2 regions of the Microcella humidisoli genome follow, and region 2 is predicted to be linked to the other one. Evidence: predicted binding sites of a transcription regulator. Region 2 holds the regulator's gene; the other holds the start of a gene.
What was found. Region 2 encodes HrcA, which represses chaperone genes, less so after heat shock. Its sites were predicted from a motif close to TTNGCACTCGNNNNNNNCGAGTGCNAA; they were not measured.

Region 1: the regulator HrcA is predicted to act here: its motif matches at 2,251-2,277, upstream of groES (co-chaperone GroES).

Annotation. Positions count from the first base shown of each region.
Region 1 is NZ_CP101497.1:1,417,422-1,420,823, reverse strand. It holds gene NNL39_RS06850 (aspartate aminotransferase family protein) at 1-815, shown strand, start outside; gene rarD (EamA family transporter RarD) at 822-1,766, opposite strand; gene groES (co-chaperone GroES) at 1,874-2,170, opposite strand; gene NNL39_RS06835 (class I SAM-dependent methyltransferase) at 2,314-3,402, shown strand, end outside.
Region 2 is NZ_CP101497.1:2,612,506-2,615,907, reverse strand. It holds gene NNL39_RS12780 (DUF4870 domain-containing protein) at 1-306, opposite strand, end outside; gene NNL39_RS12775 (DUF4870 domain-containing protein) at 374-763, opposite strand; gene hrcA (heat-inducible transcriptional repressor HrcA) at 950-1,969, shown strand; gene dnaJ (molecular chaperone DnaJ) at 1,970-3,073, shown strand; gene NNL39_RS12760 (16S rRNA (uracil(1498)-N(3))-methyltransferase) at 3,076-3,402, shown strand, end outside.

The DNA.
Region 1 (3,402 bases), 1.2 Mb from region 2:
TGCGCCCCGTGCGGCCCCCGGTCGGCGACGGCACGGCGATGCTGCGGGATGCCCGCGCCGCGATCGCCGAGCTGCAGGCCGCCGGACACGGGGTGGCCGCGCTCATCGTCGACACGGCCTTCGCGAGCGACGGCTTCATCCCGCCCTCGCCAGGCACCCGCGCGGCGCTCGTCGCCGTGCAGCGCCTCGTGCACGACGCCGGCGGGCTCGTCATCGCCGACGAGGTGCAGCCCGGCTTCGGACGGCTCGGCATCGGCGGGCCCGGCTCGGGCGACGGCGCGGCGAGCCTCTGGGGGTTCCCCCGCCACGGCCTCGAGCCCGACCTCGTGACGATCGGCAAGCCCATGGCCAACGGGCAGCCCGTCGCCGGCCTCGTCGCGCGCCGCGCGCTCATGCAGGCCTTCGGCGAGCGCGTGCGCTACTTCAACACCTTCGCGGGCACGCCCGTCGCGGTCGCCGCGGCGCGGGCCACGTGGGACGTGCTGCACGAGGATCGCCTTCCCGAGCATGCCGCGGTCGTCGGCACCGAGCTGCGGGGCATGCTCGACGAGCTGGCCACACGCCACGACCGGCTGCGCGGCGTGCGCGGCAGCGGGCTCTACCTCGGGGTCGACATCGTCGACCCCGCCACGGGCGACCCCGACTCCCCCGCTGCGGTGAACCTCGTGGGCGCGCTGCGCGAGCGCCGCATCCTGATCAGCGCCTCGGGGCGCGACAATGCCGCCCTCAAGCTGCGCCCGCCGCTGCCGTTCTCGCGCGCCGACGCCGAGCGGTTCATCACCGAGTTCGACGCCGCGCTCTCCGAGCTGGGCTGAGCGGGGTCAGACCGTCTCGACCGGTCCGGTCTCGAGCGGCAGGGCGCGGCGCTCGCGCGTGGCGCGGCGACGCTGCACGACGGCCTCGACCGAGAGCACCACGAGCGCGAGCCAGACGAGCGCGAAGCCGATCCAGCGCTCGAGCGGCATGGGCTCGAGCAGCACGGCGACACCGAAGATGAACTGCAGCAGGGGGGCGAAGTACTGGATGAATCCCATGACGCTCAGCGGCAGCCGGCGCGTGGCCCCCGCGAAGAGCAGCAGCGGCACCGCCGTGATGATGCCCGCGAGCGAGAGCAGCACGGCGTGGCCGAGCCCCGAGGTGCCGAGCGTGATGCCGCTCGTCAGCTGCACCGCGACCAGGGCGACGATCGCGACCGGAACGAGCCACGCCGTCTCGAGGGTGAGCCCCGCGACGGCGGAGACCTGCCCGCCCATGCGGTTCTTGATGTAGCCGTAGAAGCCGAACGAGAACGCGAGGGCGAGCGAGATCCACGGCGGCTGCCCGTAGCCGATCGCGAGCACGAGCACGGCGAGCACGCTGATGCCGACGGCGACCCACTGCCCGACGCGCAGCCGCTCGCGCAGGAACACGACGCCGAGGGCGATCGAGACGATGGGGTTGATGAAGTAGCCGAGTGCCGCCTCGACGACGAACCCGTTGGTCGAGCCGTAGACGTAGACGATCCAGTTGATGGCGATGAGGATGCCGGCCAGCAGGCTCAGCCCCATGATGCGCCGGTCGCGCAGTAGCGCGACGAAGGGCGCGAACGCGCGCGTCACGGCGAGCAGCAGCACGCAGAACACGAGCGAGAGCACGATGCGCCAGGCCACGATCTCGACGGGTGTGCTCGGGTCGAGCAGCAGGAAGTAGAGGGGCAGGAAGCCCCAGAGCCCGTAGGCGCTGATCGCGAGCGCGAGACCGCGGGAGGACAGGCGCGAGTCGGGCACGGTGTCACTGTATCCCGGGCGCGGGAGCTCGCCGCGCGGCCCCCGGACAGCACGAACCCCCGACCGCGCGAGGCGGACCGGGGGTTCGGATGCGGGTGAGGATGCGCCTAGCGCACGACCACCGCGAGCACGTCGCGAGCCGACAGCACGAGGAACTCCTCGCCGCCGTACTTCACCTCGGTGCCGCCGTACTTCGAGTACAGCACGCGGTCGCCGACGGCGACGTCGAGCGGAACACGGTTGCCGTTGTCGTCGATGCGGCCGGGGCCGACGGCGACGACTTCGCCCTCCTGGGGCTTCTCCTTGGCGGTGTCGGGGATGACGAGACCCGAGGCGGTGGTCTGCTCCGCCTCGACCTGCTTGATGACGATGCGATCCTCGAGCGGCTTGATGCTGACCGACACGGTTGACCTCTTCTTTCTTACGACGATGAGGGGGTTGGCACACTCGACGTGCGAGTGCCAGAGCAACTGTACCGAAGCGGTTAGCACTCACGCAATCCGAGTGCCAACGACACCGAATGGCGGCGGGGTGGGAGGATCGGGGCATGGATGTCGCCGAGCTGCGTGAACTGCTGACGCCCGAGGCGCTGCGGCTGCTCGACGAGCTCGAGCCGAGCGGCGCGGTCAGCGATGCCGTGGCGCTCGTCTCGCGGTTACGCAAGGCCGGGCATCCCCCCGCTCTCGTCGCCGCCGTGCTGACCCAGTACCGGCTGCGGCGCAAGGCCGAGGCGAAGTTCGGTCCCTTCGCGCAGCGCATGCTCTTCACCCAGGAGGGGCTCGAGCAGGCGAGCCGCTTGCGCGTCGCCGCCGTGCACGCGGGCCGCTTCGCCGCCGCGGGCCTCACGCGCGTCGCCGACCTCGGGTGCGGCATCGGCGGCGACGCCATGGCGATGGCGTCGCTCGACCTGCGCGTCACGGCCGTCGAGCGCGATGAGGCGACGGCCGCGATCGCCGCCTACAACCTCGTGCCCTTCCCGACCGCGCAGGTCGCGCACGGCGACGCGCTCGAGCAGCCTCTCGACGCGGTCGATGCGGTATGGCTCGACCCCGCGCGCCGCGAGGGGGCATCGCGCCTGTCGTCGCCCGACGACTGGTCGCCGAGCCTCACGCAGGCCCTCGCGATCGCGCGGCAGCGACCAGGGGGCATCAAGCTCGCGCCGGGAATGGACCGCGCGCTGCTGCCCGAGGGCCTCGAGGCGCAGTGGATCTCGGTCGACGGCGAGGTCGTCGAGCTCGTGCTGTGGAGCGGCGCGTTGGCCCGCCCCGGCGTCGGACGAGCAGCGCTCGTGCTGCGCGGCGATGAACTGCCCGCCGAGCTGCGCGCTGCCGCCGACAGCGACGACGTCGAGCCCGGCCCGCTCGGCGAGTACCTCTACGAGCCCGACGGCGCCGTCATTCGCGCGCGCCTCATCGGCGACCTCGCGCGCTCGATGGGGGGTCGGATGCTCGACCCGACGATCGCCTATCTCACGGCCGACCGGCCGACCGCGACCCCCTTCGCGCGCGGGTTCCGCGTGCTCGAACGACTGCCGCTCGACACCGCACGGATCAAGCGTGCCCTCGCGTCGCGCGGCATCGGCGTGCTCGAGATCAAGAAGCGCGGAGTCGACATCGATCCCGCGGCGCTGCGCCCG
Region 2 (3,402 bases):
GATGATCGAGAAGACCAGGATGAGCACGCTCACCGCGATGAGCACGAAGATGCCGATGATGAGCCACGAGGTGATCGCGCCGATCGCGCCCGCGATGATCATCGTCAGCTGGAAGTTCAGCGCCGTGGCGGTGTGGCCGCGCACGAAGGGCCCGCGGTTGCCGAGCACGAGGAACCCGATGAGCGCCGGTACGAAGCCGAAGAAGATGCCGCCGACGTGCACGAGGGTCGCCCACAGTTTCTCGTCGGCGGGGCTCATGGGCTGGGGAGTGGTCGCGTACGGGTTCACGGGGGGCTGATCAGTCATGGCGACATTAAACACCCGCGGGCCCCGACCGCATCGGTCGGGGCCCGCAGAGGCAGCAGTCGCGGGACTACTTGATGAGGCGCACCGCGAAGGGGTAGCGGTAGGCGATGCCGTCCTTCGCCTTCGTGAAGCCGATGATCGAGAAGATCACGCCGGCGAGCCACGCGGCCCAGGCGACCAAGTAGAACAGGAAGCCGATGAGGATCACGGCGAGGATCGAGCCCACGATGTAGGCGATGATCTGCAGGCCGACGATCGTGATCTGGAAGTTCAGCGCCTCCTTGGACTCTTCCCGCGTGAACGCTCCGCGGTCCTTGAAGACCAGGAAGATGATGAGCGAGGGGAGGAGGCCGATGATGCCGCCCAGGTGGGCGAACGACGCCCACTGGCGGTCCTCCGCCTCCGAGAGCGGGGCGGCGGGCTGCGGAGCGGCGGGGGGAGGGGTCTGGTCGGTCATGGGTACTGCCTTTCGATGATCCTGCGGCGAACATGGGTCCCGGGGTGGAGCACGAGGCAAACCTAGCGCCCGCGCATCCGCCAGGCAATGATGCGACGCCCGCGTGGCGGGGTAGAATTGGCAGTCCGCGGGAGCGAGTGCCAGGCACTCGAGACCCGCGAGAGATGTCGGAGGGGGAGGAGCGCCATGGTTTCGGAGCGCGCCCTGCACGTGCTGCGCGCGATCGTGCACGACTACGTCGCCTCACGCGAGCCCGTCGGTTCGAAGGCGATCGTCGACCGACACCAGTTCGGGGTCTCAGCAGCGACCATCCGCAACGACATGGCGCTGCTGGAGGAGGAGGAGCTCATCGCGGCCCCGCACACCTCCTCGGGACGCGTGCCCACGGACAAGGGCTACCGCGTCTTCGTCGACCAGTTCGCCGACCTGCGCCCGCTGAGTGCCGCGCAGCGCCAGGCCATCTCAGCCTTCCTCGACCAGTCGGTCGACCTCGACGACGTGTTCGCGCGCACCGTGCGGCTGCTCTCGCACCTCACCAATCAGGTGGCGCTCGTGCAGTATCCGACCCTGGGCAACGCGCGAGTTCGTCATGTCGAGCTCGTGCCGATGAGCGCGACGCGGCTCATGACGGTCTTTATCACCGACGGCGGCCGCGTCGACCAGCGCATCATCGAGCTGCCCGCCGAGGCTGACGAGGCCTTCGTGGGCGAACTGCGCGCCAAGCTCAACGCGGCGCTCGCCGACCAACCGCTCAACGATGTGGCGAGCGTGGCTGCCTCGCTGCCCGAGCGCTTCGCGCCCGATCGTCGCGCCGCCGTCGGCGTCGTCGCCGAGGCCCTCCTGGGCCACGTGGATGCGCACCGCACCGACCGGCTCGTCATGGCGGGCGCGGCGAACCTCGTGCGCACCGAGGGCGACTTCGCGGGCAGCGTGTATCCCGTGCTCGAGGCCCTGGAGGAGCAGGTCACGCTGCTCAAGCTCTTCAGCGAGATGCAGGTCGACGAGAACGGCGTGACGGCCCGCATCGGCCGCGAGAACGCCGAAGCTCTCAAGGAGACGGCGGTCGTGACGAGCGCGTACCGGGTCGGCTCGGACAGCTCGGCCAAGCTCGGGGTGCTCGGCCCCACTCGCATGGACTACTCGAACAACATGGCAGCAGTGCGCGCCGTAGCACGCTACGTCTCGCGACTGCTCGGTGAGGAATAAGTGGCAGACCACTACGAGGTGCTCGGCATCGACCGACAGGCAAGCGCCGACGACATCAAGAAGGCCTACCGCCGCCTGGCGCGCGAACTGCATCCGGACGTGAATCCGAGTGCGGACGCCGCAGAGCGGTTCAAGCAGGTCACGCACGCCTACGACGTGCTGAGCGACCCGCAGCAGCGGCAGCAGTACGACCTCGGTGGGTCGGGTGGCTTCGGCGGCGCATCCGGATTCGGGGGCTTCGGCGACATCTTCGAGACCTTCTTCGGCGGGGGCCAGCAGCAGCGCGGGCCCCGCAGTCGGCGCGAGCGCGGGCAGGACGCCCTGCTGCGCGTCGAGGTCGAGCTCGATGAGATCGTGTTCGGCACGACGCGCCAGCTCGAGGTCGACACCGCGATTCTGTGCTCGACGTGCGAGGGCAGCTGCTGCTCGCCCGGCACGAGCCCGCAGACCTGCGACATCTGCCGCGGCTCCGGTCAGATCCAGCGCACCGTGCGCAGCCTGCTCGGCAACGTGCTCACCTCGAGCCCCTGCGGCACCTGCCGCGGCTACGGCACCGTCATCCCCAGCCCGTGCCCGACCTGCGCGGGACAGGGCCGCGTGCGCGCCCGCCGCGCGATCCCCGTCGACATCCCGGCCGGCGTCGACACGGGCGTGCGCATCCAGCTCACCGGGCAGGGCGAGGTCGGCCCCGCCGGCGGCCCCAACGGCGACCTCTACCTCGAGATCAAGGTCAAGACGCACGAGACGTTCAGCCGCAACGGCGACGACCTCCTGGCGACCGTCGAAGTGCAGATGACCGACGCCATTCTCGGCACGATGGTGACCCTGCCCGGCCTCGACGGCGACGTCATGGTCGAGATCAAGCCCGGCACGCAGAGCGCTGAGATCATCACCGTGAAAGAGCGCGGCATCACGCGCCTGCGCGGCTCGGGCCGCGGCGACCTCAAACTCGGGGTGCAGGTCGTCACGCCCGTGCGCCTCAACAGCAAAGAGACCGAGCTGATCCGGCAGTTCGCCTCGAGCCGCCGTCCTGTGCCGCCGCAGTTCGCGACCTTCCAGCAGGGCATCTTCGCCAAGCTGCGCGACCGCTTCCTCAACCTGTAGCTGTGGCCCACTTCTACCTCGACGACTCGCTCGCCGCCCAGGTCGAGAGCGTCGACGGCGGGGAGGGTGCCGCGGTCGTGCACCTGCGCGGCGCCGACGCGCGGCATGCCGCGACCGTGTCGCGCGTGCGCGTCGGCGAGCAGCTGCGGCTGGGCGACGGCGCGGGGCTCGTCGTGCACGGGGTCGTCGCCGCGGTCGAGCCGGGTGACGTCGCGCTCGAGGTCGACCGGGTCGAACGGTACGAGCGGGCGGTGCCGGGCATCCATCTCGTGCAGGCGCTCGCGAAGGGCGACCGCGACGAGCTCGCCGTGCAGGCCGCGACCGAGCTC